3 regions of the Actinoallomurus sp. CA-150999 genome follow, and region 3 is predicted to be linked to each of the others. Evidence: riboswitches for the same ligand, from Rfam matches in the RefSeq annotation. Region 3 holds a riboswitch; each other region holds the start of a gene.
What was found. Region 3 has a riboswitch for cyclic di-AMP ahead of ACQP2O_RS37775 (CHAP domain-containing protein). Riboswitches for the same ligand answer to the same signal wherever they lie in the genome.
Positions count from the first base shown of each region.

Region 1: linked by a shared signal. The riboswitch ahead of ACQP2O_RS45075 (CHAP domain-containing protein) and the one ahead of ACQP2O_RS37775 (CHAP domain-containing protein) in region 3 are both predicted to bind cyclic di-AMP.
Region 2: linked by a shared signal. The riboswitch ahead of ACQP2O_RS36675 (NlpC/P60 family protein) and the one ahead of ACQP2O_RS37775 (CHAP domain-containing protein) in region 3 are both predicted to bind cyclic di-AMP.

Region 1 is NZ_CP192063.1:9,793,381-9,802,861, forward strand. It holds gene ACQP2O_RS45060 (IclR family transcriptional regulator) at 1-500, shown strand, start outside; gene ACQP2O_RS45065 (ATP-binding protein) at 593-2,860, opposite strand; gene dhaL (dihydroxyacetone kinase subunit DhaL) at 3,378-4,058, shown strand; cyclic di-AMP (ydaO/yuaA leader) riboswitch at 4,139-4,275, shown strand; gene ACQP2O_RS45075 (CHAP domain-containing protein) at 4,287-4,988, shown strand; gene ACQP2O_RS45080 (PQQ-binding-like beta-propeller repeat protein) at 5,119-6,510, shown strand; gene ACQP2O_RS45085 (RNA-binding S4 domain-containing protein) at 6,697-7,080, opposite strand; gene ACQP2O_RS45090 (Ppx/GppA phosphatase family protein) at 7,191-8,213, shown strand; gene ACQP2O_RS45095 (MBL fold metallo-hydrolase) at 8,673-8,939, opposite strand; gene ACQP2O_RS45100 (hypothetical protein) at 8,981-9,481, opposite strand, start outside.
Region 2 is NZ_CP192063.1:7,932,612-7,942,092, forward strand. It holds gene ACQP2O_RS36670 (CHAP domain-containing protein) at 1-926, shown strand, start outside; cyclic di-AMP (ydaO/yuaA leader) riboswitch at 1,143-1,321, shown strand; gene ACQP2O_RS36675 (NlpC/P60 family protein) at 1,326-2,513, shown strand; gene ACQP2O_RS36680 (class II 3-deoxy-7-phosphoheptulonate synthase) at 2,544-3,875, opposite strand; gene ACQP2O_RS36685 (tetratricopeptide repeat protein) at 4,061-5,389, shown strand; partial or broken gene tnpA (IS200/IS605 family transposase) at 5,523-5,757, opposite strand; gene ACQP2O_RS36695 (RNA-guided endonuclease InsQ/TnpB family protein) at 5,983-7,305, shown strand; gene ACQP2O_RS36700 (substrate-binding domain-containing protein) at 7,247-7,873, shown strand; gene ACQP2O_RS36705 (DegT/DnrJ/EryC1/StrS family aminotransferase) at 7,903-9,027, opposite strand; gene ACQP2O_RS36710 (M50 family metallopeptidase) at 9,155-9,481, shown strand, end outside.
Region 3 is NZ_CP192063.1:8,163,512-8,172,992, forward strand. It holds gene ACQP2O_RS37745 (TIGR03084 family metal-binding protein) at 1-225, opposite strand, end outside; gene ACQP2O_RS37750 (hypothetical protein) at 377-529, shown strand; gene ACQP2O_RS37755 (nitrite/sulfite reductase) at 854-2,509, shown strand; gene ACQP2O_RS37760 (Insertion element protein) at 2,506-2,682, shown strand; gene ACQP2O_RS37765 (phosphoadenylyl-sulfate reductase) at 2,679-3,392, shown strand; gene ACQP2O_RS37770 (sirohydrochlorin chelatase) at 3,374-4,135, shown strand; cyclic di-AMP (ydaO/yuaA leader) riboswitch at 4,584-4,728, shown strand; cyclic di-AMP (ydaO/yuaA leader) riboswitch at 4,834-4,975, shown strand; gene ACQP2O_RS37775 (CHAP domain-containing protein) at 4,988-5,752, shown strand; gene ACQP2O_RS37780 (hypothetical protein) at 5,905-6,507, shown strand; gene ACQP2O_RS37785 (TetR/AcrR family transcriptional regulator) at 6,768-7,622, shown strand; gene ACQP2O_RS37790 (acyl-CoA dehydrogenase family protein) at 7,609-9,216, shown strand; gene ACQP2O_RS37795 (hypothetical protein) at 9,373-9,481, opposite strand, start outside.

The DNA.
Region 1 (9,481 bases), 1.6 Mb from region 3:
CGCGGGTGAACGAGGCGATCTGGGTCGGGGTGCTGACCGGTGATCACGTGCTGGTGGTCCACCACGTCTTCCGGCCCGAGGGAGCGGTCCAGATCCTGGAGGTCGGGGCCACGATCCCCTGGAACACGTGCGCGCTGGGCAAGGCGATCGTGGCGTTCGGGCCCGAGGCCACGGAGACGGAGCTCCTGGGCAGTGAGCTGGGCGTGCTGACCGGCGCGAGCGTGAGCGACCCTGAGGCTCTCGCCGAGCAACTGACGGTCGCGCGGAGCGTCGGGTACACGATCGAGGATCAGGAGTCCGCCCTGGGCGACGCCGGTGTCGCGGCACCGGTGTTCGCGCGCTCCGGCGATGTCGCGGGCGCCATCGGCGTGGTCGGTCCGGTCGAGCGGCTGCTGTCCGAGTCCCGGCGGGAGGAGATCGCGGTCGCCGTACGGGAGACGGGGCGCAATCTCTCGCGGGAGCTCGGAGCCACCCGCGGCCGTACCCGGCGTGCCGGCTGACCGGAGAACGCCTTTGCCGTACGGGGCCGGCCCCGAACGGCGTTCATCAATGGTGAATCGCCTTCTGGCTTCCCGGTGGACGTCGGGTGAGGTCAGCCGATGCCGTATTCCGCGGCCCACACGGCGGCGACCTGGGTTCGGGAGGTGAAACCCATCTTGTACAGGATGCGCCCGACATGGCCCTCGGCGGTGCGCGGGGCGATGACGAGGGCGCTGGCGATGTCCTTGTTGCTGAAGCCTCGCGCGACGAGCTCCGCGATCTCGCGTTCCCGGCGGGTGAGGGCGCCGGCGACGCCCGTTCGAGCCTCGTCCGCCGTTTCGGACGCGGTGGGCTCTTCATCCCGGGCTCGGGCGATCGCCTGCTCGGGGGTGAGCCGTCCGCCGCGCGCGTGGGCCTCGGCGAACGCGTCCTGGCCGAGTGCTCGCCTGAGGCCGATCTCGCAGTCGGCGTGCGCACGCGCCACCGGCCCGAGTCCCGGCAGCGCTGCCCCGGCCGATCGCCAGAGGGCGTCCGCGGCGCCCAGCAGCTCGGCCGCGTATTCAGGCCGATCCTGATCGGCGGCGATCCAGCTCAGCGCCTCGACGCAGTGCGCGAGGCCCAGGCGCTCCGAGGGGACACGCGGCGGACGCAGGGCCTGACGGATCACGCCGGTCGCGGCCCGCGCGTCACCGCGTCGCCACAGGTCCAGGCCGCTGATCAATTGCGCTTCCCGGCGGGACCATCGGGCACCGGCCGCCTCGCACATCTCCTCGCATTCACGGCATAGCGCGGTGGCGCGGGCGTCGCCCATGAAGACGGCGGCCGTGGCCAGGTGCAGCAGCGTGGTCCACGAACGGCCGTGGTCGCCCGCGGCGCGGTAGTAGGCCAGCGCCCGGGTCAGCAGCGCGCAGGCCCGCGGGAAGTCCTCTTTCAGCACCGCCGCCAGACCGGTCAGCTGGACCACCCCGGCCAGCTGCGCCTGGTCGTCGAGCCGCTCGGCCAGTTCGCGGCACTCCTCCAGCAGCGGCGCCGCCGCCGGGAGGTCGCCGCGCCGCAGGCACAGCCAGGCGTCGGCCCACAGCGCCCTGGCCCGTGCGGCGCTGGGAGCGGGATCCGCGGCGAGGGCCCGCTGCAGCAGGCGGTGGCCGTCGCCCAGAGAGGCGAATGACAGTGGATGGCTCCACAACGCGGCGGCCATCTCCAGACCGGTCCGCTCCTCGCCCGGCTCGTTCAGGCAGGACTCCAGCACCGCGGCCCACTCGGCCTCTTCGCCGGCCATCCGGTCGACCCATTCGACCTGATGAGGGCCGAACCACTCGGCTCCGGCCTGCTCGGCGAGGTCCCGGTACCACTCGCGGTGCCGCCGCCGTACGGCCTGCTCCTCACCGGACTCGACCAGCCGGTCCTGCCCGTACCGGCGCAGTGCCGTCAGCAGCCGGTACCGCGTCCGAGAGCCGTCGGCCTCCCTGCCGAGGATCGACTTCTCCACCAGGCCGGCCACCGCCTCCAGGACGGCGTCGGTGAGGATGCCGTCGTCGCATATCCGCTCCGCCGTCTCCAGATCGCACGCGCCGGAGAAGACCGACAGCCGGGCCCATAGCGTGCGCTCCTCGGCCGAGCACAGGTCGTAGCTCCAATCGATCAGCCCGTGCAACGTCTTCTGGCGCGGACTCGCGACCGGGGAGTCGCTGCGGAGGAGCAGGAAGAGCTGATCCAGCCGATCGACGATCTGCTCCACCGACAGCATCCGCATCCGCAGCGCCGCGAACTCGATCGCGAGCGGGAGACCGTCCAGCCGATGACAAAGCCCCGTCACCGCCGCGGCATTGGCGTCACAGACGGCGAACTCCGGCACGACGGCCGACGCCCGCTCGCCGAACAGGCGCACCGCCGCGTACCGCAGCGCCGTGTCCGCCGACGCCTCATCGGTCTCCGGCACGGGAAGCGACGGCACTTCCAGGACATGCTCCCCGTTGGCGCGGAGGAGCTGCCGGCTGGTCGCCAGGATCCGCACATCGGTCGTCAGGCACAGGAGGTCCCCCACCAGAGCCGCGCACTCGTCGATCAGGTGCTCGCAGTTGTCCAGCACCAGCAGCATCCGTTTTCCGGCGAGATGCCGCGCCAACCCGGCCGGGTCCTCGACGTTCCGGAGGCCGAGAGTCTCCGCGACCATCCGTACGGGCGACTTCGGCGTCTCCGACGCGACCAGGTCGACGAGCCACACCCCGTCGGGGAACGCTCGCCGGGCTTCGGTCGCGACGCTCAGTGCCAAGCGGGTCTTGCCCACGCCGCCGATGCCGGTCAACGTCACCAGACGGCCGGCGCCCAGCAGCCGCTTCACCTCGGCGAGTTCGCGCTCACGTCCGATGAAACTCGTCATCTCCGTCGGCAGGTTTCCCACCGGTCGGCCTGTTACGGCTGTTCGCATTTCCTCTCCACGTCAGAAGATCGTCCGATCTCCTCTGACCGGCTAGGACATATGCCTGATCGCCACCGATGAAATGGCCGCCGGCCTGCCGCCTGTGCGTCGTTGCCGGGGGCAGGAGATCATCCGCTGCCGATCTTCGCAGCGGCTCGACCGCCCCGCCGGACAACGGGGGTGGGGACGGTCGGCAGGTTGTTATGAACATCAATCTAGAACTCTGAATTCGGTTCATCAATAGCGAACGACCTGCGGATTTCATCCGCTCTCAGCATGCGAGACAGATGCCGGACCGCTGCTCCTCGGTGTTCTTACGGGACCGTCACCGGCCGAGACGCCCGTACGCCCGTCGGCTGCGGATCTCCGAACTCGGTTCCGCATCCGTGAACCGGCTTCTGATCACACGGTCGACGAGGGCCATGACCCACGATCAGGCTGACGGCGTCCCCGGTGGCCACTCGGCCATCCCGTTGCCATGAGCCTTAGCCTGGTCGGTAACGATGTCACCAGACTCACCGCCTTGGACAGCGAAATGGACATCGAGACGACCTTGGCGTGGGTGCGGGGGATCACCGCGGCCATATACCGCGATGCCGACTATCTCACCCGGCTGGACGCGGCCATCGGCGACGCCGATCATGGCGTCAACATGCAGCGTGGCTTCTCCGTCGTGCGAAGCACGCTCAATGGCAAAGAATTCAACACGGTAGGGGAAATTCTCACTAAAACCGGTACCGCGTTGTCGTCGAGCGTCGGCGGTGCGGCGGGCCCGCTGTACGGGATGGCGTTCCGCGCCATCGGCAAGCAGCTCACCGAACCGAGCGTGACCGCCGAACAATTGCTCGCGGCACTGCGGGCCGGCCTGGAAGCGGTTCAGAAACTGGGTGCCGCTCGCCTCGGGGACAAGACCATGATCGATGCTTTCGGTCCGGCGGTGGAGGCGTTCGAGGCGGCCGTACGCGGCGGAGCCGCCCTCAGCACGTCCGCCTCCGCCGCCGCGGACGCCGCGGAAGAGGGCATGCGCGCCACCATCCCGATGATCGCCCGCAAGGGCCGCGCCTCCTACCTCGGGCCCCGCAGCCAGGGCCACCAGGACCCCGGCGCCACCTCCACGGCGCTCATCTTCCGCGCGCTCGCCGAGGCGGTGGCGCCCTGAACGCTCGTCCCCGGGCGGACACCGCTCCCGCCGCCGCTGCGCCGGACGTGACTTACGCTGTTGTACGAACCGCTCGCACGAGCGAGCGCCCGCTGAATCCGCAGCTCGCGGAGCCGGGGACCCACCGAAGTGTTGGGGTGAATCGGCACATCGTGCCGTAGGGCAGCTTCCACGCCCGAACCCGTCAGCTAACCCGGTAAGCGGCATGGAAGCCGAAGGAGTACCCCTGTGTCCGCTCGACATCCCCCTCCGTCCCGGCTGAAGCGCACGGCGCTCAAGGCCGCGATCGCCGGTATCACCCTGGTCGGTGCCGCCGTGGCCACCGAGCTCTCCGTGAGTGCGGCCCCGCACTTCCGCGGCCCCGTCTCCGTGGTGGCCGACCACGATCCGGTCCCGGACCTGGACACCGTGCTCAGGCGCATGATCGTGCTGAAGGGTCACTCCCAGGTCTCCGCCGCCGACGTGCTGAAGGTCGCGCTCTCGCAGGTCGGCACGACGGCGGACGCGGCCGGGAGCACCAAGTTCAACCAGTGGTTCATGTCCACCCCGGCCGCCCAGACGGGCGCCCAGCGGTACGGCGGGAAGATCAGCGACTACGCCGACGCCAGTTGGTGCGACATGTTCGTCTCCTGGGTCGGCGCGCGGGCCGGCGCGCCGGGCATCGGAGTCGACGCGTTCACGCACACCCATGCCCAGTGGTTCCAGCAGCGGGGCCGGTGGGGCGCCGTCCCGAGGCCCGGCGCCGTCGTCTTCTTCTCCTTCTCGGGCGACAAGACCGTCGGCGGCATCGAACACGTCGGTCTCGTCGTCAAGGACGATCGCGACGGGACGATCGAGACCATCGAGGGCAACACCGACAAGGCTGTCAAGATTCGCATCCGCCCCGTCTCCGAGGTCGTCGGGTACGGCTACCCGGACTACCTCCGCTAGCTCCCCACGGAGGCGACGGTGGCCGCCGGGGCCGCGGCGGGCGCCGCGATCGCGCTCGGGATGCGCGGTATCCGCGGTGCGATCGCCGAGCGCCCTGCGCGGGACCGCCGACTGTGGCGAGAATGGGGCCATGGGCAGGGTCGCGTACGGCGTCGCACTCATCGTCCTCACCGCCGCCACGGCATGCGGCTCCGGCGACGGGTCGAGAGCGGACACCCGTTCACCCGCACCGAGCGGCGCCCCCACGAGCACGTCGGCGCCGGCGCGTACGGCCGTGTCCTGGCCGACCTACCACGGATCGAACGACCGCGCCGGGTACGCCGCCGGCTTCCCCGCCCCGCGTACGCTCGCGGACGCCTGGACGGCGCGGCTCGACGGAGCGGTGTACGGGCAGCCGGTCGTCGTCGGCGGCACGGCGTACGTCGGCACGGAGAACGACACCGTCTACGCGCTCGACCTGGCGACCGGGCGGCAGGTCTGGAAACGGCACCTGGGCACGCCCGTGCCGCAGTCGGCGCTGCCCTGCGGGAACATCGACCCGCTCGGCATCACGGGGACGCCGGCGTACGACGCCGCGACGCGCACGGTGTTCGTCGCGGCCGAGACGACCGGCGGGCGCCACACCCTGGTGGCGCTGAACACCGCCGACGGCAGCGTACGGTTCACCCGCGGCCTCGACGTCGCGGCCGGCCGCGAAAGCAAGGCGGAACAGCAGCGCGGCGCCCTCTCGGTCGCCGGCGGCCGGGTGTACGTGCCGTTCGGCGGGCTCGACGGCGACTGCGGGAACTACGTCGGCTACGTCGCCGCGTACAAAACCGATGGCCAGGGGCCGGTCGCCTCGTACGCCGTTCCGACCAGCCGGATGGGCGGCATCTGGGCGCCGTCCGGCCCGGCCATCGGCGCGTCCGGCGACGTCTACGTCGCCGTAGGGAACGGCGCGAGCGTCGGCGGGCCCTACGACGGCAGCGACTCGGTGCTGCGGCTGTCACCCGACCTGTCCCGCCGCTTGTCGTACTTCGCGCCGAAGAGCTGGGGCAAGGAGAACAGCGAGGACCAGGATCTCGGCTCGACGGGCCCCCTCCTGCTCCCGGGAGAGCGGGTGCTCATCGCCGGCAAGACGGGCGACATCTACCTGCTCGACGCGCGCGACCTCGGGGGGATCGGCGGCCAGCGCGCCTCCCTGCCCGGCTGCGTCTCCTTCGGAGGGATGGCCCGGTCAGGGTCCTCTGCGTTCCTGCCCTGCGAGAACGGCCTGCAGCGCGTCGACGTCTCCTCCGGCGGCGACCTGCGCCGGGTCTGGACCGCGCGAGCCGCCGTCAAGGGATCGCCGGTCGTCGGCGGCGGCGCGGTATGGACCCTCGACACCGACGCAGGCGTGCTGCACGCCCTGTCCCAGTCCAACGGGAGCTCCATCGCCTCGCGGCGCGTCGGCACGGTGACCCGCTTCGCCTCCCCGACCCTCGCCGGGTCACTCGTCCTCGTCCCCACGACGCAGGGCGTCACCGCCATCAGCGTCCACTGACACGGGCCGACGGCCAAGCGGCGTGCACCGGCGCTGGCACCGGCCGACGGTGTGCACTGACGTGGGCCGACTCGCCATCAGGGTCCGCTGACCCGGGCCGATGCGCTGTCCAGCGTCCACTGGCCCCGGGCCCGACGGGCACTCCCCCGCATTCACGCGTGCGCCGGTGCCGGTCGGCGGGCGTGTTCAGCCTTGGCGGCGGCCGAGGAGCCGCTCGATCTCCCGCCGGTCGCGCTTGGTGGGCCGCCCGGCGCCGCGCTCGCGCCGGGCGATCGGAAGCAGGGCCGCGCGCGGGGGCGGCGGCGGGCTGTGGTCGGTGTAGCACTCGACGGCGACGGGAGCGCCGACCCGCTTGCGTACGACGCGTCGCACCTCGACGATCCGCTCCCGTCCGGCAAGGCGGACACGCACGCGGTCACCGGGCCGTACGGCGGCGGCCGGTTTGACGCGCTCGTCGTTGACCCGGACGTGACCGGCCCGGCAGGCGGCCGTGGCCAGCGAGCGGGTCTTCACCAGCCGTACCGACCAGATCCACACATCGACCCGTACGGTCTCCTGATCCGCCGCCATGGGACAGACCCTACCCGGGTCGGCGGGAGCGGTGCCGAAACCGTCGTTTCGGCACCGCGTGAACCGGGCATCACGCATTACTCGCCGTCGCCCTGGGTAGTCAGGCGGACATGCGCACCGCCATTTTGGACGTCGGGTCCAATGCTGCCCATCTGAAGGTCGTTGACCTGATCGCAGGCGGTCCGATCCGGACGGTCGCGTCCGCCAAGGAACCGACCCGGCTGGCCGGGGCGATCACCGCCGGTGGCCGGATCGGCCACGCGGCGGTCGACCGGGTGGTGGCATCGGTGGGCATGATGGCACACGAGGCCGCGCGCGTCGGCGCCGTCGAGTTGATCCCCTTCGTGACGTCCGCGATCCGCGACGCCGCCAACCGGGAGGAGATCCTCGGGCGCGTCGCCGCCGAGACGGGCGTCACGCTGGGGTTCCTGGCCGGTCAGGACGAGGCGCGGCTGACGTTCGTGGCCGTACGCGCGTGGTACGGCTGGTCGGTCGGGCCGATCGTGCTGGCGGACATCGGCGGCGGCTCCATGGAGATCGCCACCGGGGACGGCGCCGAGGCGGACACCGCGCTGTCGATGCCGCTGGGCGCCGGCCGGCTCACGCGGGACCACCTGCCGTGCGATCCTCCGCGTGGCAAGCAGGTCGGGCGGCTTCGCGCGCACGTCGCGGACCGGCTGGCCGCCTACGGCGTCGACCGGCTGACCGAGGGGTCGTCCGACCACCATGCGGTCGCCACCTCGAAGATCTTCAGTCAGCTCGCCAAGCTCTCCGGTGGGGCGACGGCGGACGGCCGCCAGGTGCTGGAGCGGGCGGCGCTTCGCCACCGGATCCCCCGCCTGGCCAGGCTGACGAGCGAAGAATGCGCCCGGCTCCGGGGCGTCTCGCGGACCCGCGCCCGCCACATCCTCGCCGGCGCCATCGTCGCCGACGAGATCATGAGCGCACTCGGCCTGAGCCGTCTGGAGATCTGTCCCTGGGCGTTGCGCGAGGGCATCGCGCTGCGCAGGCTGCACCGGCTCGAGGCCGGGCTCGATCGGACGGACGACATCGCGCATCTCGTACGGCCGCTCCGCGTCGACCGGCCGCGCCTGCGCTTTGTCGAGGACACCGGCGCCTGCCGGGCGATCTGACCGACCACGGCCGGCACGGCCCCCCGCGTGACCGACCCGGACCGATCCATCGACCTCCGCCATCCGCAGCCGCCGACACGCGCCCCGGCCCGACGTGTGACCGGCCCGGACCGATCCATCGACCTCCGCCATCGGCAGCCGCCGACGCGCGCCCCGGCGCGCACGGCACCGCGACCGGGAGGCCACCGGGCTCCCGGCGGTGAACAGGACGAGGGCCCCGCCGGGACGTCGCCCGGCAGGGCCCTCGATGTGTGTACCGGTGTGCGGGTCGCCTCTCGGCGAAAGGCACAACGCGGCTCCAGCCGAACGGTAATCCGCGAAGGCGATAGATGAGGCCCGGGGACACCAGGCACACCGGCCACGAAGGGTGTAACCGTTCCCTCCAGGCTGTTTGTTCCCGTCGGCTCCCACGAATTTCGCCGGGCGGGTCCCGCCGGGGATACAGGCTCGGCCGGATGGTCACAGGGCGATGGCCGCTCCGCGCTGCACGACCCGCACCTTGTCGTCCAACCCGCGCCGGCGCGCCTCGGCGTCGAAGTCCGCCAGCGGGGACGTGATGGTGCGCAGCCCACGGGCCTCGCCGAAGCCCTGGGGTCTCAGCCACCGAGCGGCGTGGCGGGTGGTGACGACCGGCAGGTCCTTGTCGAGGTTCCGTCGCGCCACCCGGTCCCAGTGATCCCCGTGCAGGTGGGACAGACGGAGCACGGCCGACCCTCGCAGGGTCATGGCCCCGCCCGCGTCCTGGGAGCACGAGCGGGGCCCACATGTCAGGGCAGGTCGGTACGCGGAGTGGCGAACACCATCCGGCCGCAGGTCTGGGACTGCGCGGCGCACTCGGTGCTGGACCATTCGGTCTGTCCCCAGACCATGCCGGTGGCGTAGTTGTACGTCAGTCCCTCGGGATGCCAGGCCCAGCACTGGTGGGCCGTGCTGCCGGACAGACTGCACGAGGCCGCGCCGCCGCCCGACGTCGTCTGGCGCCAGATCCCGCCGCGGGCGTCCAGCCAGCTGTGCGAGACGTACCAGACCCCGCCGTAGGACAGGACTCCCTGGACGTCGCCGACGTAGCTCCGGTAGGAAGCGGTGACCGGGACGGTCCCCGATGTCGCGCTGAGCAGGTAGCCACTGCCGAGGGGGTATCGCAGCAGGCGCCCGTGCAGGTTCGGGGTGTCATGACCGAAGTACTCTCCGGCGACCAGCGTGTCGGGGCTCGTGCTGCGGTCGAGGGAGATCGAGGAGAGGCAGGCCGTGGTGGTGTCGTTCGTGAA
Region 2 (9,481 bases), 230 kb from region 3:
CGAAATTCGGCGACTGGTACGGCAAGCATGTCGACAAGGACTCCTCCTACACGGACGCTCCCTGGTGTGACATGTTCCTCGCGTGGGCGGCCAACAAGGCCGGCGTCGAGGACTGGACCGGGCAGTTCGCCTCCACTCCCGACCACGCCCAGTGGTTCAAGAAGCACCACGCCTGGGGCCACAAGGCCGAGCCCGGCGCGATCGTCTTCTTCTCCTGGTCGGGCGGCAAGAGCATCGGGGACATCGAGCACGTCGGCATCGTCGAGCGCGTCGACGGCCACACGCTGCACACGATCGAGGCCAACCACAACAACGCGCTGCTGCGCGCCACCCGGGACATCAGCCAGGTCGTCGGGTTCGGCTACCCCTCCAAGGTGAAGGTGAAGGCCGCCCCCGTAACCGCCCAGCAGACGGCGCAGAACGACCAGAAGTACGCTCCTAAGCACGCCGCCCCCACGCCCGCGGTCAAGGAGATCGGCCAGGACGCCCCGGCGCTGGGCGACACGCGCACGATCGCGTCGCACGACCCGGCGCCCGCGCCGACCTCCCTGCCGGACCAGCAGGCCGCCCTCACCGGGCTGCTCGCCGTCGTCCTGTTCGGCACGGTGGCCCTGGCCGTCGGCAAGTCGAAGGTGAAGGTGCCCGTCGCGGCGCCGAACGTCCGGGTCCGCAAGCGCGGCAAGCACCACCGCACGCCGGTCGAGCTGCCCGCCGAGGTCAGCGTGGCCGATCTGGACGCCGCCGACGCCGGCACCATGGTCATGCCCATCCTGTCCGCCGAGGCCGCCGCGCTGGCCGAGGACAAGGAGTTCTGGGGCAAGATCTCGGAGCTGGAGGAGGACGTCGAGCTGGCGTTCTGGAACACCCTGCACGCGGCGGTGGTCCAGAACAGCTCCGAGGCCGAGGCCGAGTCCGTCCTCTCCTGAGCGAGCACGTCCGAACGTCACGCCGGTCCCCGTTTCCTCCCGATCCGGAGGGGCGGGGACCGCGTGCGTCTAGGCGCAAAGGACCAGCCCCCGCATCACCCAGAGTGACCATCCTCCGATCCCCCGGGCCATCTCCGCATGTTCTCGTTGGTCGCCCCGTCACTATCCGTTAATCTCCAGCGAGTCGTCACCGGCCGAGAGACGGCCGGACCGCCGAATCGCCCGTCGCGTCAGCCGACGCAACGGGGAACCGGGGACCCACTCGCGAAGCCACGGGGCACCTCCCGCCTTCGCATCCGGGGTGAATCCGCGCCCGTCGCCGACGGTGCGCGGTAGGGCTTCTCTTCCGTCCGAACCCGTCAGCTAACCCGGTAGGCGGCCTGAGGAGAGGAGCACTGGATGGCGTCATCGCACCCTGCGGACAGCCGCGATCCCCATCATCCCGGGAAGGGCACGGCCCGCCGTACGGCCGTCGTGACCCTCACACACGACCCGCAGAGGGCCGCCGGCCGTCACACGGCCGCAGTGGCCTCCACGCAGGACCCGCGCCGCCCCTCGAAGGCCACGGCCCGCCGTACGGCCGCAGTGGCCTTCGCACCGGACCCGCGCCGCCTCCCGAAGGGCGCGGGCTGCCGTACGGCCGCTGCGGCCTTGGCCCTCGTCGTCGCCGGGTTCGCGTCGCCCGCGATGGCGGACACCGCCCGGCCCGGCTCCCGCATCGACGCGCTCCGCCAGCGCGCCGACCAGCTGAACAACCAGCTGGAGCAGCTGACCGAGCAGTACAACGGCCTCAAGGTACGCCTGGAGCAGGCCCAGCGGGCGGCCGTCGTCGCCGGCCAGACCTCGGCCCGGGCCGCGCAGGCGCTCAAGGCCATCCAGCACAAGGTCGGCCGGTTCGTCGCGATGCGCTACATGAGCGGCAGCAACGACGACACCCCCGCCCTTCTCGCCGCCTCCGACCCGCGCGCCGTCCTCGACCGGGCCGCGACCCTGCACTACTTCACGCAGCAGGACGACACCCAGATCCGGCAGCTGACCCAGGCCATCCAGAACGCCCAGTGGACCGGCCAGGACGCCCGGGAGCGCGCCGCGCAGGCGGCCCGGCTCAGGGTCCAGCTCGCCCAGCAGCGCGCGGCCATCAAGCACGACCTGGAGAAGGTCCGCAAGCCGCTGCTGCGCGACGCCGTCGAGCGCGCCGGCAAGGGCGAGAAGGTGCCCCCCATCCCCGGCGGCCCCGGCAAGGCGGTCGGTGCCGTACGGGCCGCGCTGTCGCAGCTCGGCGTGCCGTACGTCTGGGGCGGCGCGGCACCCGGCCGGGGATTCGACTGCTCCGGCCTGACCATGTGGGCCTACAAGCAGGTCGGCGTCAACCTGCCGCACTACGGCGGCGACCAGTGGAACGCCGGCGTCCACGTCTCCCGGGACCAGCTCGAGCCCGGCGACCTGGTGTTCTTCTACTCCGATATCCACCACATGGGGATGTACATCGGCGACGGGAAATTCATCCACGCGCCGCACACCGGCGACCACGTCCGCGTCGCGGACCTGTCGACCCGCCCGTTCGCCGGCGCCGTCCGCGTCGTGTGACGGCCGCCGGCCCCGGACGGGTCGCTCGCGCTACTTTCCGGTGCGGTACATCTCGGCGACCATGAACGCGAGGTCGAGCGCCTGGCCGCGGTTGAGCCGGGGGTCGCAGGCGGTCTCGTACCGCTGGTGGAGGTCGTCCTCGACGATGTCGTGGCCGCCGCCGACGCACTCGGTGACGTCGTCGCCGGTGAACTCGATGTGCACGCCGCCCGGGTGGGTGCCGAGCGCCCGGTGCACCTCGAAGAAGCCGGCGACCTCATCCATCACGTCGTCGAACCGGCGGGTCTTGTACCCGCTCTCCGCCTCGAAGGTGTTGCCGTGCATCGGGTCGCAGATCCAGGCGACCTGGGCGCCGCTCGCCGTGACCTTCTCCACCAGGGCGGGGAGGTGGTCGCGGATCCGCCCGGCGCCCATGCGGGTGACGAACGTGAGCCGTCCGGGCTCCCGGTCGGGGTCGAGCAGGTCGATGAGCGCGAGGGCGTCCTCGGCGGTCGTGGTCGGCCCGAGCTTCACGCCGATGGGGTTGCGGATGTGGCGCATGAAGTCCACGTGCGCGCCGTCGAGCTGCCGGGTGCGCTCGCCGATCCACAGGAAGTGCGCGGAGACGTCGTACGGCAGGCCGGACCGTGAGTCGATGCGGGTCAGGGCGCGCTCGTAGTCCAGCAGGAGCGCCTCGTGGCTGGAGTAGACCTCGACCCGGTGGAACTCCTCCGGGTCCGCTCCGCAGGCGTGCATGAACGCCAGGGCCCGGTCGATCTCCCCGGCCAGTCGTTCGTACCGCTGGCCGGCCGGGCTCTCGGCGACGAAGTCGTGGTTCCAGGCGTGGACCTGGCGCAGGTCGGCGTAGCCGCCCTGGGTGAAGGCGCGGGTGAGGTTCAGCGTCACGGCCGCGGCGTGGTAGGCGCGCAGGAGGCGCTCCGGGTTCGGCACCCGGGCCTCCGGGGTGAAGTCGAACCCGTTGACCATGTCGCCCCGGTAGGCGGGCAGCTCGACGCCGTCGCGCACCTCGGACGGCTTCGACCGCGGCTTGGCGAACTGGCCCGCCATCCGGCCGATCTTGACGACCGGGACGCTCCCGGCGTAGGTCAGCACGACGGCCATCTGCAGCAGGGTCTTCAGCTTGTTGCGCACGTCGTCGGCGGTCGCGCCGGAGAACGTCTCGGCGCAGTCGCCGCCCTGCAGCACGAACGCCTCACCGCGTGCCACGGCGGCCAGGTGCGCCTTGAGCTGGTCACACTCGCCCGCGAACACCAGCGGCGGGAGCTTGGACAGCTGGCCCGCGACGTCGCGGACGCGGGCGGGGTCGGGCCAGTCGGGCTGCTGCGCGGCCGGAAGATCGCGCCATGAATCGAGGAGGTCCACGAGACCCAAGGGTATCGAGCGGGCGACAAGCCCGGGTCATACAACCTGCGTATTCCCCCCTGCTTCGTCCATCTCTCCCCCACTTTGACGAGCTCGGTGTCCCGCGACCGCCGCGTCGGCCGGCACGAAACTCTGCGATGATGGGCCGATCCCGCAGATCGCCGACGACGCATGAGGTTCTGACAATGAGCACGAACAGCCGCGCCTATGACATCTGGCTCCGCAAGCCGGAGGAGGCCCAGCAGCTCCTCGAGCAGAAGCGAGCGGATCTCGACGGTGACGGTCTGTCCCTGCTGTCCTGGCTTGTCCTCACCAACGAGCGTGACGACCGGAAGGCCGAGCAGATCGCCGGCCAGGCCGTCGCGGCCGGCGGCGACACGCGGTTCGCGACGGCGGCGCTGGCCGAGGTCTACAAGTGGCGTGGCGACTACGGCCGGGCCGCGCAGATCGTCCGGCAGGCGCGTGAGAAGTACCCGACGATCCCGTGGTACGCCCTGACGCTGGCCGACGTCCTCAAGGACGGCGGGTGGATCGACGACGCCGAGACGATCCTCGAGTCGGTGGTCAACGACTCCCAGTTGCGGCGGCACGCGCTCAAGCGCCTGTCGAAGTGGGCGGTCGACCGCGGTGACAAGCCGCGTGCGCTGAAGTACCAGACGGAGCTGATCGCGCTCGCCCCCGACTACCTGGTGTACGCCTCGGACTACACCCTTCTCGCGTCGCTCCGGCTGGAGGCCGGCGACCCGGCGGGCGCCCGCGACATCCTGCAGCGCGGCGCGTCGATCTACGCGCGCAACCAGCAGATCCGGCAGATGCTGCATCAGCACTTCGGCGAGATGCCGCCCGAGAAGGCGCCGAACATCCCGCCGGTCGACGAGCGCGCGGTCGGCGCCCGCCGCGTCCCGATCAAGACGAAGATGATCACGCTGCGCACCGGCATCCTCCCGATCATCCAGGAGGCCACGCAGGGCATGCTGCAGCCGGACGACATCCTCGCGCTGTCGGAGAGCCCGGCGTCGGCCGGCCAGGGCCGCATGATCCCGCTGGAGCTGATCACGCCGGAGGGCATGGCCAAGCAGCTGAGCAAGTTCGTCGGCAAGATCGGCCCGCTGCACAGCCCGGCCGGCATGCAGGGCGCGATCCTCGAGGCGGGCCGGACGAAGGTCATCCTCGGCGCCGCCGCGGGTGCGGCCGGCAAGCTCGTGGGCAAGCGCGGCTGGTTCTACCGCGTCGCGGGCCCCGGCGCGGCGATGATCGACGACGTGGCGGCGGCGCTTCCGCCGCACGACCACCACCTGCTGTTCGGCCCGGGCCGCCCGGACAAGCTGTCGGAGGACCTGTCCGCGGCGCTCGGCTGCCACGTCTGCGTCGTCGACGCCAACCACCTCACCGGCGCATGGGTCGTCGGGGCGTCCAAGGGCGTCGACCGCAAGTGGGTCGAGAACGTCCTGTCCGACAACCCGGCCGGCAACGAGGACGAGCAGACCCCGATCGTCCTCATCCGCAAGGGCTAGGTCAGAGATAGCAGGAATTGATGTACGGCCCCAGCACCTGCTGGGGCCTAAGCTCATCCGCAAGATGTCAACGACTCGGCCCTGAAGGAACCGGGGCTAGGGCGCGAGCGTGCTTTCCCCGCACGTGACCGCCTCAGGTGGGTCGCTGCTGGTTTTCGATGTATTGGCGGATGGCGGTGAGGGGTGCTCCTCCACAGCTGCCTGTGAAGTAGGAGCCGGGCCAGAAGTGGCCGTCCCACAGGTAGCAGCGGCGGTGCTGTATTCCTTGCGGAGCAGTCGGACGGAGACGCCTTGAGGGAGTTGACCGGTTTGGACGGCTGGACTTTCGGGGGGTCGTGTACGAGCAGGTGAACGTGGTCGCCTTCGCCGCTTCTTCCGGAAGATGTCCCCCACATGATGGTCTCCGGTCGGCAGATCGTCCGCGACGGCCGCCACCTCCTCATCGACGACGCCCCCGAGCCTTGACGGCCGCGATCAGCGGCCTGACCGACTGATCTCGCTCGGATTTTCGAATCATCGGGCGGAGTGTCGGCATGGATCGATACGCTCAGTGCATGGCTCGTCACGTAGCGACGCCCAGGGTGAGCGATCCCGTGGAGGAGCTGGAGAAGTGTCAGTTCGGGCATCGGGCCCGGCTGGCTCCTTCTCCTGCGCAGGAGCGTCTGCTCGATGATCAGGGGCATGCGGCCAGGGCGTTGTGGAATCTTTTGCATAATTGGTGGACGATGCTGCCCAAGCATCGGCGCACCCTGGCTGCTGCCGATGCCGCGATCCGTCAGGCGCGCACCGACCCGGAGGAGGGTTTGGAGTGGCTGGCGGTTCTGCCTGCGCAGGCAGCCCAGGCGGTGCTGAAGACGTATTTCCAGGCGTGGCGGAACTGCTGGGAGGGTCGCTGCGGACCGCCGAACTTCAAGGCCCGGTTCCGTACGTTGATGTGCGTGGACGTTCCCCAGGGCCGGGATTTGCAGGTGGCACGGGTGCATCGCCGGTGGGGGATGGTGAACATTCCCAAGGTCGGCCGGGTCCGGTTCCGGTGGACCAAAGACCTCCCGGTCGGTAAGCGGGCCGATGCTGGCAACCGGATCACGGGGGCGCGGCTGGTCAAGAACGCGCTGGGCTGGCACATCGCTTTCCGTGTCCAGACCCTGGAACCCGTGCCCGCACCCCACTGCGGGCCACACGTGGGGATCGATGCCGGGGTGAAGATTCCGCTGGCCCTGTCCGACGGCGACCACCAAGATCACGGACGGCCCCGCACCAGCGGCGGCAAGGCCGACCGGGACAAGTGGCTCACGCCCGCGGAGAAGGCCAAGCTGGTTCGGCTGGAACGCCGGGCCGCGCACCGCAAGTCGTTCCGTAAGCCGGGTGAGCGGTCCTCGCGCCGGTTGCAGCGGACCTATGACCAGATCCGGGCGCTCCGCGCGACAGCCAAGCGCCGTTCCCTGGACTGGCAGCACCAGACCACCACCCGCCTCGCCGACCGGTACGGGACGATCGTGGTGGAAGACCTCAACATCGTCGGCATGGTCAAATCCGCCAAGGGCACGGTCGAGGCACCGGGCAAGAATGTCGCGCAAAAGTCCGGGCTGAACCGCGCCATCCACCAGGAGGCGTGGGGACGAACGGTCCAGATGCTGACGTATAAGACCGCCCGCCGTGGCGGGGCCCTGCACAAGGTCCCCGCCGCTGGCACCTCCAGAGAGTGTCACTCCTGCCACACCACCACACCCGGCAGCCGCGAAGACCAGGCCACATTCGTGTGCAAGAACCCCGAGTGCGGGTGGACCGGCAACGCCGACCTGAACGCCGCATGCAACATCCTGCATAGGTACCGGACGGGCCACGCGCTCGTCCCGGCTGCCGGAAGGGCAGTCGTCAGACGCGCACGCCGCGTCAAACCCACCACCGCAAGGTAGGCGGGAATCTCCCACCCTCAGATGGGAGAGAACTTCAACGGGGCCGGTACCACCGGAGAGCGAGCTCGGCGGCAAGGACGTCCCGATCCGGATCGTCGGCCGCGACGGCGAGTCCGGCAGCCGCCAGATCTTCCAGACGAAGCTGCTCGGACGCTCGGAGGGCGCGGCGTCCTCCACCGAGTGCCAGGAGAGCAGCCCGCCGCTCCACGCGCCGACGATCCGGTGCGAGCTGAGCACCACCCAGGAGCTGATCGACAAGGTCGCCGAGACGCCGGGCGCGATCGGGTACGCCGACGCGCCGACGGCCAAGACCGAGGCCGCCCGGCTGCAGAAGTTCCACGTGGTGACGCTCGACGGAAAGCTTCCCGACGCCACGAGCATCGCGCAGGGCTATCCGTTCTGGACCGTGGAGTACCTCTACACGGCGGGCGCTCCGGAGTCCTCGTCGCTGCTGAAGAACTTCATCGCCTTCCTGGGCAGCGCCAACGCGCGCGCCGAGCTCAGCATCCGGGGCTATCCCCCCTGCATCGACCGGAACGGCAACCGCAACGCGCTGTGCATCCAGTAAGTGTGCATCCCGGTGCCGATACCCCTGGCCTACCGGTGGGCGGCGGCGACGGCCTCGCTGGCGGCGTGCGCGACCTGTTCCATGTGCCAGGTCGACAGGCCCTGGTGGACCGGGAGCGCGAGCATCTCGTGGCGCAGCGGCTCCAGCTCGGCGAACCGGTGGCGGTCCAGGAGCGGGTGCGGCACCGGCCAGATCTCGATGGAGCGCACACCGCGCTTCTGCAGCTCGGCGATGGTCCGGTCGCGCTGCGGGACGCGTACGGGATAGTAGAGGGGCGCGACGCCGTCGGGCAGGCCGCGGAACCGCGGCGGGCAGACCTCGGGCAGGGCGTTCAGCAGGGTCAGGTAGTTGCGGCGCCGGTGCTCCCGGATCTTCTCGCCGTCCGCGCCGTGCACGGCCCACTCGGTCATGCGGGTGGACTTGGAGGCGGCGACCTCCAGGTCGGCGACCTCGAGGTTCCACTCGCCGATGACCGTCTCGGTGAGGGTGCCCTCCTCCACCGCCTGCTCGGCCTTGCTGACCTTGCGGAACACCTTCGTGGCGGGGGCCCGCAGCACGCCGGCGCGGGACTGGGCCGCCCATCCCATGCCCTGGGAGGCGACCGAGCGGGCCATGCGCTTCCACGGCGGCCGGCCCTCGGCGTCGATGTGGCCACCCCGGATGAGCACCGCACCGCCGTCCGGGACGCCCAGGGACTTGCGCGGGCAGAAGATGGCCGCGTCGCCGCGCGAGCCGATGGCGGCGCCGCCGTCGTAGGAGAACAGCGCGTGCGCGGCGTCCTCGATGACGCGCGTGCCCTGCGGCATCGGCGGCATCGGGAAGCCGTAGTAGGAGATCAGGTAGGTGGCGTGGCACTGCTGCGCCACCTTGAACAGGTCCTCCACGTCCACTTCGAGCGTGGGCAGCACCCGGTAGAACACGACCTCGATGCCCGCCAGCCGGGCCGCCTCGACCTCCGAGCCGCAGTGGTAGGCGGGCATCGCCATCCGGTGGCCCGGCCCGAGGCCGAGGGCCTTCAGCGCCAGCCAGATCGCGCCGCGCCCGAGGTGGGTCAGCGTCAGCCCGGGCGAGTCGAACGGGAACTGCATGGACCGCCGGGTGACCAGCGCGGCCGGCTCCATCGGGGGATAAACGCTCATCAACGGGTCGCTCATAGATCCCCTACCCTACTGGCCACCCAGGTGGAGAATACGGGTTCGCCCGATTCGGAAACTCGGCCGCGGTGCGGCGCGTCGTACCCGGTACGGGCGGGTGAGCAGCCCATTGAGGAGAGGTGACGCATTGGACACGGCAACGATCGGTGGCGTGTGGCACGAGGTCGTCGGCACGCAGCCGCACCCGCCGTGGTGGCTGGTCGCCGTCACCGGCGTGGCGGCGCTCGTGGCGGTGTCCATCCGCTCGGTCTGGCACCTCCTCCGTAACGTCGTGACGATCGCGCACGAGGGCGGGCACGCGTTCGCCGCGCTGGTCACGGGCCGGCAGCTGCAGGGCATCCGGCTGCACTCCGACACCTCGGGCGTGACGGTGTCCCGCGGCAAGCCGCATGGACCGGGCATGATCGTCACCGCGTTCGCCGGGTACGTCACGCCGCCGCTGCTCGGCCTGGGC
Region 3 (9,481 bases):
GAAGCCCTCCGCGACCAGCGTGCGGACCTCCTCGCGGAAGGCGCCGGGGTCGGTCACGGCGCGTACGGCCGCCTCGTCGAACCACGCCAGGTGGATGACCTGGTCGCGTACGGTCCATCCCTCGGCGGGGGTGGGCAGGTCCCACGCCTCGGGCTTCAGGAGTCGCTCGAGGTCGCCCGTCTCCTCGCGCAGATCGGTGAGCAGTTCGTCCATCGCAACGGCCACGGGCCACAGCGTACAGAACCGGGTTCGGCCATCGCCGAGCGAGCCGACGAGCGAGCGGAGTGGCCGGTGAGGAACGATCCGGCCGCGAAGCGAGTGAGGAGGCGAGAGCGGTCGTAAGCGCGTACGCGATGACAACAGGCACAATGAAGGGGTGATCTGCCAAGCGTGTCGCGAGCGGCGGCACGACGAGTGCCGGGGCGGCTCGTGGTGCGAGTGCCAGCACCTGCCGCCCGAGCCCGCCGAGGAGCGGTCCGCGTCCGGCGACGGCACCGAACCGGACGTCAACTGGCTGCGGCAGGGCTAGAGCCTGGACGAGTCCGCGCCGCGGCGGGAGATCGGCATGCCCGAGCGGGCCAATGTGACGTTCGTCCGCATTCCGGACAGAGTTGGACAGTCATCGAACCACATGTCATCATCGGTGTATGGCTGCTGCGAATCCGTTGCTGGTGATGCGCCGGCACGTTGACTACCTCCGTGTGGGCAGCGCCATCTGTCGTTGACGCCTGATCACCGCCACTGCCTCATGGGCGCGCGGTATGCCGGTGTCACCCCTATAGCTCAGCGTTGAGCCAGCAGTGCGACCTGCCGGCGTGCTACGTGTCCCCCATCACCACGGAGGACGCGCACGATGCCACCCCGTCTGCAGCGGAAACGAGGCGAGGGCCAATGGGCCCTGGGCTATCGCGAACCGCTCAACAAGAACGAAGAGAACAAGAAGAACGACGACGGGCTGAACGTCCGCCGTCGCATCATCGACATCTACGCCAAGGCCGGCTTCGACTCGATCGACCCCGCTGATCTGCGGGGCCGGTTCCGCTGGTACGGCCTGTACACCCAGCGCCGGCCCGGCATCGACGGCGGCAAGACGGCGGTCCTCGAGCCCGAAGAGCTCGACGACCGCTACTTCATGCTGCGCGTCCGGATCGACGGCGGCCGGCTGAACCTCGACCAGCTGCGCACGATCGCCGACGTCTCCTCGAAGTACGCCCGCGGCACCGCGGACATCACCGACCGACAGAACATTCAGCTGCACTGGATCGAGATCGAGAGCGTCCCGGCCATCTGGGAGGCCCTGGAGTCGGTCGGGCTGGACACCACCGAGGCCTGCGGCGACACGCCCCGGGTCATCCTCGGCTGCCCGCTCGCCGGGATCGACGCCGACGAGGTCATCGACGCGACGCCGCAGATCCGCGAGATCAACGACCGGTACATCGGCAGCCCGGAGTTCTCCAACCTGCCGCGGAAGTTCAAGTCGGCGCTGTCCGGCTGCACGGCGCAGTGCACCGTCCACGAGATCAACGACATCGCGTTCGTCGGCGTGGTGAACGACAAGGGCGAGGTCGGATACGACATCTGGGCGGGCGGCGGGCTGTCCACCAACCCGATGTTCGCCAAGCGGCTCGGGGCGTTCATCCGGCCGGAGCAGGCCCACGAGGTCTGGGCGGGCATCGCCGGCATCTTCCGCGACTACGGCTACCGGCGGCTCCGGCACCGCGCCCGGCTGAAGTTCCTGATGAACGACTGGGGCCCGGAGCGGTTCCGCGAGGTCCTGGAGAAGGAGTACCTCGGGTACGCCCTGGCGGACGGGCCGGCCCCCGGCGCGCCCCGGGACCAGCGCCGCGACCACGTCGGCATCCACCGGCAGCGCGACGGCCGCTACTACGTCGGCTTCGCGCCGAAGGTCGGCCGCGTCGACGGCGACCTGCTGCACGTCATCGCGGATCTGGCCGAGGAGTACGGCTCCGGCCAGGTGCGCACGACGACCGAGCAGAAGATGGTCATCCTGGACGTCCCGGAGGACCGCACCGAGGCGCTGGCCGCCGAGCTGGAGGCGCACGACCTACGGGTCCGCCCGTCGACGTTCCGCCGTCAGACGATGGCCTGCACCGGCATCGAGTTCTGCAAGCTCGCCATCGTCGAGACCAAGCAGCGCGGCATGGACCTGATCGAGGAGCTGGAGCAGCGCCTGCCGGACTTCGACGAGCCGCTGACGATCAACATCAACGGCTGCCCGAACTCCTGCGCGCGCATCCAGACCGCCGACATCGGCCTGAAGGGCCAGCTGGTCACCGACGCGAGCGGCGCCCAGGTCGAGGGCTACCAGGTGCACCTGGGCGGCTCGATCGGCGGGGAGTTCGGCAAGAAGATCCGTGGGCTGAAGACGACCGCGGAGGAGTTGCCCGACTACGTGGAGAGGGTGCTGCGCAGGTTCCAGGAGGGCAGGCACGACGGCGAGTCCTTCGCCGCGTGGGTGCAGCGTGCGGAGGAAGGTGACCTGAAGTGACCGAGCGAGCCGTCCCCTTCTACTGCCCCTACTGCGGAGACGAGGACCTGGAGCCGTACGAGAGCGATGGCGGCTGGCACTGCCGGGCCTGCACCCGGGCGTTCCGGCTGCGGTTCGTCGGCCTCGGTGCGCTCAGCACCACCGGCGCTCCTGGACGGGAGGGCTCGGCATGACTCTCCTGTACGAGCGCGCGCCTGCGGCGCTCGACCTGACCGACATCGTCGAATCGGCCGCCGACGCGCTGGAGGAGGCCTCCGCCGAGGAGATCATCCGCTGGGCGATCGCGACCTTCGGCGACCGGATCTGCGTCACGTCGTCCATGAAGGACGCCGTGCTGGTCGACATCGCCTCGAAGGTCCGCCCCGGCATCGACGTGCTGTTCGTCGACACCGGCTACCACTTCGCCGAGACGATCGGCACGCGGGACGCCGTCGAGGCCGTCTACCCGGTCAACGTGGTCAACGTCACCCCCTCCCGGACCGTCGCCGAACAGGAGCGCGACCTCGGGCCCCGGCTGTACGGGCGGAACCCGGATCTGTGCTGCCACCTGCGCAAGGTCGAGCCGCTGAACCGCGCGCTCGAGCCGTACCTCGCGTGGATCACGGGCATCCGGCGTGAGGAGACCTCACACCGGCGCGGCTCGCGCGTGGTCGAGTGGAACGCCGCGCGCGGGAAGGTCAAGGTCAACCCCCTCGCCCGCTGGACCCAGGCCCAGCTCCACGACTACATCGAGGAGCACGGCATCCTGGTGAACCCGCTGCAGTACGACGGGTACCCGTCGATCGGCTGCGAGCCCTGCACCAAGCAGGTCGCGCCCGGCGAGGACCCGCGCAGCGGACGCTGGGCCGGCACCGGAAAGACCGAATGCGGCATCAACCTCTGAGCACCTTCGCGATCCCTCTGGTCGCGGTGGCCCACGGGAGCCGGGATCCGCGTGCGGCGGCGACGATCGAGGAACTTCTCGATCTTGTTCGCCGTTCATCGGGGGTGCGGGTCGTGACCTCGTATCTCGACCACGCTCCCCCGGCCCCGGGGCAGGCGCTCGGTGGTCTCGTCGGAGAGGGGGCCGACGAGGCCGTCGTGCTCCCTCTGCTGCTCACCGCCGCGTATCACAGCAAGACCGATATCCCGGGGGCGCTTCGCGACATCCGCAGCGCCCACCCCCGGCTGACTCTGCACTATGGGGCGACGCTGGGCCCGCATCCGCTGATGACGACGGCCCTGGAGCGGCGGCTCGCCGAGGTCGGCGTCCGCCCCGACCCGGACACCGCTCTGGTGCTCGCCGCCGCCGGTTCCAGCGATCCGGCGGCGAACGCGACGATCGGCCGGCTGGCGCGCGCCTGGCGCGGCTGGCACTCCGTCGTCCCCGCGTACGCCTCCGCGGCCCGTCCCGCCCCTGCCGAGGCCGTACGTATGCTGTACGACGCGGGCGCGCCGCGAGTCGCGGTGGCGTCCTACTTCCTGGCCCCGGGCTACTTCGCGGACAAGGTCCGTGAGGAGTCCCTGGAGACCGGAGCGGTGGCGGTCTCACCCGTGCTGGGCGCCGCGCCGGAGGTGGCGGAGATCACGTCGCAGCGCTATCGCGAGAGCCTGACGCGTGGCGAGCGCGTAGCGGCGGCGGGCTGACGCCTTCCCGGCGCTCCGGCGCCGTCCGGCGAGCCTCCCGCCGGGCCCGTGGTCACCCATCGTGACGGGGCCCGGAATACCCTGTGTCACGCGACTGTTGGGATATCTGACGATTCCACAGTGCTTTGCGGCCGTTCATGATTGTTTCGGCCGGAACGTAATGTGGATCACAAGACGCACCAGATCGATCTTTATAGCGATCTTTGTAGTGCCGATCATGTGACTAATATTCGATGGCCATATTTGGCACGTCGGTATTTGTCTGATATGTTCCTCTAACACCGGCGACGCTCCCCATGCGCCGCCCGAACATCCGCCGGCGCGGCCGGCCCACCAGCGCAGATGGCGCGGCGCGAAGACGCGTGCGAGGGCCTCCGTACAGAGCCGAGACGGTTCATATCCAAAATCGTGCCACTCCCGCTGAGTACCCATTGATCCATTTAGAGCGGGAGCAGCAACGTCGAGTCCGTGAAGATCACGGAGCCGGGGACCCATCAGAAGTCCCGGGGTGAATCGGCACATCCCCTGTGCCGTAGGGCCGACTTCCACGCCCGAACCCGTCAGCTAACCCGGTAGGCGTACTGGAAGTAAGGAGTAGAACCTTGTCCGCTAGTCCGCCCTGATCTGAATACCGGCCGTCACCGCTACCCCTAGCCGATGACGGCAGACGTGTCTCTTTGTTCGAGCCGCCCGCATGAGCGGGCGACCCGCTGAATCCGCACCTCGCGGAGCCGGGGACCCACCAGAAGTCCCGGGGTGAATCGGCACATCCCCTGTGTCGTAGGGCAGCTTCCACGCCCGAACCCGTCAGCTAACCCGGTAAGCGGCATGGAAGCCGAAGGAGTACCCCCCGTGTCCCCTCGACACGCCAAACCCCGCTTTACCTTTGATCGCAAGACTCTCGCCGGCGTCATCGCCGGCACCGCCACCGCCGGCGTGGCCGCGATCACCGTGGCCGCCGCAGGGCCGGCGCTGTCCGCGCAGATCCCCGGTGCGTCCCGCGCCGTGGCGCACCACGTCGCCCAGATACCTAATCCCAGTATGGGTAAGGCGATCGAGGCCGGTTCCCTGGCCGACGCCCCGCACGTCAAGGTGCGCGCCCTCGCCGAGCCGAAGAAGCAGGTGCAGAAGAAGCTGCCCTCGGCCACGGACGTTCTGAAGCTCGCCGTCTCCCAGGTCGGCACGACCGAGAACGCCGCCGGCGGCAGCAAGTTCAACCAGTGGTTCATGGGCACCCCGTACGCCGCGCGCGGCGTGGCGCAGAACGGCGGGGCCATCAGCGACTACGCCAACGCCTCGTGGTGCGACATGTTCGTCTCCTGGGTCGGCGACCAGCTGGGCGTCAAGGGGATGGGCGCCGACGCGTTCACCCCGGACCACGCCAAGTGGTTCATCTCGCAGGGCCGCTGGGGCAACACTCCCAAGCCCGGAGCCGTCGTCTTCTTCTCCTGGAACGGCAGCGGTGTCGACGGCATCGACCACGTCGGCCTGGTCATCAAGGACAACCACGACGGCACCATCCAGACCGTCGAGGGCAACACGGACGACGCCGTGAAGGTCCGGACCCGGAACACCTCCTCTGTCGTGGGTTACGGCTACCCGGAGTACCCCCAGTAGTCGCCCGTGCCGGCGCGTGCCGCGTCGCCGCCGAGCAACGCGGCACGCGCTGGCCTTCCCTTCCCGGGCGGTCCCACGAATCCCCCTGGCATCGCCTCGGGATGCCCCCAATCCCGCATGCCCCCGTTCCCCATGCCCCCGAAAGGAATTCCATGATCAGGTTCTCGACGAAGGCCATTGCCACCGCGGCCGCCGGCGTCACCCTGGCCGGCGCCGGCGTGACCACCGCCCTCGCCTACGGAACCGCCTCGGAGTCGGCATCCTCGGCGCAGAGCGCCCCCGCGCCGTCCGCCGCGCAGGCGTCCAAGCAGGCACCGCAGACCGAGCAGCGCGTCGCCACGGAGAACAAGGACCGGCTGTTCGTGAGCGTCAAGAAGGACCCCAAGAAGGAAAAGGCTGCCCTGCCCGGCGGCGTCTCGACCGCGACGTCCTTCTGGGACCCGTCGACGGCCTCCGGCAAGCCGATGTCGTTCCACACGCTCGCCAGCCCGTACTGGCCGCTCGGCACCAAGGTGAAGGTCACCTACAACGGTAAGAGCGAGATCGGCATCGTGGAGGACTTCGGCCCGGCCGAGTGGGCCGTCGCGCAGCACAACCCGCCGGCGCTCATCGACCTGTCGGAGAAGATGATGCAGCAGCTCACCGGCACCGCATCGAACTCGATCACGGTCAAGTTCCAGGTGCTGGAACTGGGCAAGGGCGGCGTGTACCGCCACTCGGGCACCGGCTACGACACGGCCACCGGCAAGGCGTAACCGCCCCTCTCGACACCGGCCGGCGTCACCCGCTCCCCCCCTCGCCTGCCGGTCCCGGACGGCGTGGGATCCCCTCACCTGAGGTGATCCCGCGCCGTTCCGTCGTTCCCGACGACCCTGCCCCACCGACGGCTTCGTCCTTCCCGACGGCCTGCCCCACCGACGGCTCGGCCGTTCCCGACGGCCTGCCCCACCGACGGCTCCATCGTTCCTGACGGCCACCCTTGCGGGGAAGGAATGAACTGAGGTTCAATTCTTGCGTGCCGTACCGCCGTACGCCCCGTGTCGAGGCCCGGCTCAGCGCCTCCCGGGACCGCATCCGCGCCGCCGCGCTGGCGGTCGTCGCCGAGCACGGCTACGCCGGCTGCTCGATCGCGGCCGTCGCCCGGCGAGCGGGGGTCGCGACCGGCAGCGTCTACCGCCACTTCCCGGCAAAGGCCGACCTGGTCGCGGAGGTCTTCCGGGTGGCCTCCCAACGTGAGGTCGACGCGTTCGCGCGCGCCGCGTCCCTGGAGGGCTCGGCGGCGGAGGGCATCGCGGCGGTGATCGAGACGTTCGCGGGCCGGGCCCTGCGGGCCCCGCGGATGGCGTACGCGCTCCTCGCCGAGCCGGCGGATCCCGCCGTCGACGCCGAGCGCCTGGTCTTCCGCCGAGCGTACGCCGCCGTCCTCGCCGGGCTCATCGGCCGCGGCATCGCCGCCGGCGAGCTCCCCGAGCAGAACGTCGAGGTCAGCGCCGCGGCGCTCGTCGGGGCCATCGGCGAGGCCCTCGTCGGCCCCCTCGCGGTCGGCGCCGACCGTTCCGCCGAGCCGTATGCGGCCGGCGACGCGAACGTACGGCCGCATGCCGCCGACGGCGCGGACGCACGGACGCATGCCGCCGACGGCGCGGACGCACGGACGCATCGCGCCGGCCGTTCCGCCGAGCCGCCTACGGTCGGCGACGCGGACGCACGGACGCGTGCCGCCCGCCGCACGGACGCACCGGCGCATGCCAGCGGCCACGCCGGCGCACCCGCGAATGCCGGCGGCGACGCGGACGCGCAGGTCGGCCTGATCGCCCATCTCATCACCTTCGCCCAGCGCAGCATCGGAGCGGTCGATGACGACACATGAGGTCTTCAACCAGGTCCCCCCGCTCGTCGGCCATGACGTGGCCGACGACCCCGCCCTCCTGGACGGGCTCTTCCGCGAAGGCGGCGGCTGGGCGGCCGAGGCCGTCCACGAGCTCGGCCGGCTGGGGGGCACGGAGCAGGCGCGCGAGTGGGGCCGTCTCGCCAACGAGCACCCGCCGGTGCTGCGCACCCACGACCGGTACGGCCATCGCGTCGACGAGGTCGAGTTCCACCCCGCCTGGCACGAGCTCATGCGCGTCGCGGTGGGCCACGGCCTGCACGCCCGGGCGTGGACCGAACGATCCGGGGCGCACGTCGCCCGCGCCGCGAAGTTCTACGTCTGGCGGGTGGACGCGGGGCACGGCTGTCCCATCTCGATGACCTACGCCGCCGTACCGGCGCTGCGCCACGCGCCCGAGCTGGCCCGGCAGTACGAACCGCTGCTGACGTCCGGGACGTACGACTTCGGCCTGCGGCCGCCGGCGGAGAAGCAGGGCATCCTCGCCGGCATGTCGATGACGGAGAAGCAGGGCGGCTCCGACGTCCGGGCCAACACGACGCGGGCCGTGCCCCGGCCCGACGGCACGTACCTGCTGACCGGCCACAAGTGGTTCACCAGCGCGCCGATGTGCGACGTCTTCCTCGTCCTCGCGCAGGCGCCGGAGGGCCTCACGTGCTTCCTGCTGCCCCGGGTGCTGCCCGACGGCACGCGCAACGGTCTTCGGCTGCAGCGCCTCAAGGACAAACTGGGCAACCGGTCGAACGCGTCCGCCGAGGTGGAGTACGAGGACGCGGTCGCCTGGCGCGTCGGCGACGAGGGGCGCGGCGTCCGCACGATCATCGAGATGGTCAACATGACCCGGCTCGACTGCGTCATCAGCGCGGCAGCCGGAATGCGGGAAGGCCTCACCCAGGCGACCCACCACGCCGCCCACCGTCAGGTGTTCGGCCGATACCTCATCGACCAGCCGCTGATGCGCAACGTCCTCACGGACCTGGCGGTCGAGTCGGAGGCCGCGACCGTGCTCATGCTCCGCCTGGCCGGGGCCACCGACCGCGGCGAGACCGCGTTCAAGCGGCTCGCCCTCGCCGTCGGCAAGTACTGGGTCTGCAAGCGGTGGCCCGCCCACGCCGCGGAGGCGCTCGAATGCCTCGGCGGCAACGGCTACGTCGAGGACTCCGGCATGCCCCGGCTGTTCCGCGAGTCGCCCCTCAATTCGATCTGGGAGGGCTCCGGGAACGTCGCGGCCCTCGACGTGCTGCGGGCGATGGTCAAGGAGCCGGAGACGGTGGAGACGTTCTTCACCGAAGTCGACCTGGCCTCGGGTGCCGACGCGCGGCTGGACGCCGCCGTCCAGGAGGTCAAGGACTCGCTCACCGACGTGGCGACGATCGAGCCGCGCGCCCGGCGGGTCGTCGAGCGCCTCGCCCTGGTGCTGCAGGGCTCCCTGCTGGTCCGCCACGGCCACCCGGCGGTCGCCGACGCCTTCTGCGCCTCCCGGCTCGGCGGAGATTGGGGCCACTCCTACGGCACATTGCCGCCCAGTACCGACTTCGGCGCCATTATCGAAAGAGCGCGCCCGAAGACCGGATGAAGGCCCGTGAATCAGCAGTACGGGAGAGATCTCAGGACGTATCACCGCACCATCCACTAGATAGCCTCTGTAGGAGGGTAAGGACGGCGCCGCAGAGATCGCCCGCGTGCCGTGGCCGGCGCAGGGTACGCGATCCTGCACCAACCCGACCGAGCTTCAGGGTTTGGGCGGAGTGAAGCGGAGCACGTCGATCCCGCCGCTGTACTGGGCGGCGTAGACGAGACCGTCGTGGTAGGCGGGGGTCGCGGCCTCGCTCCCGTTGGGG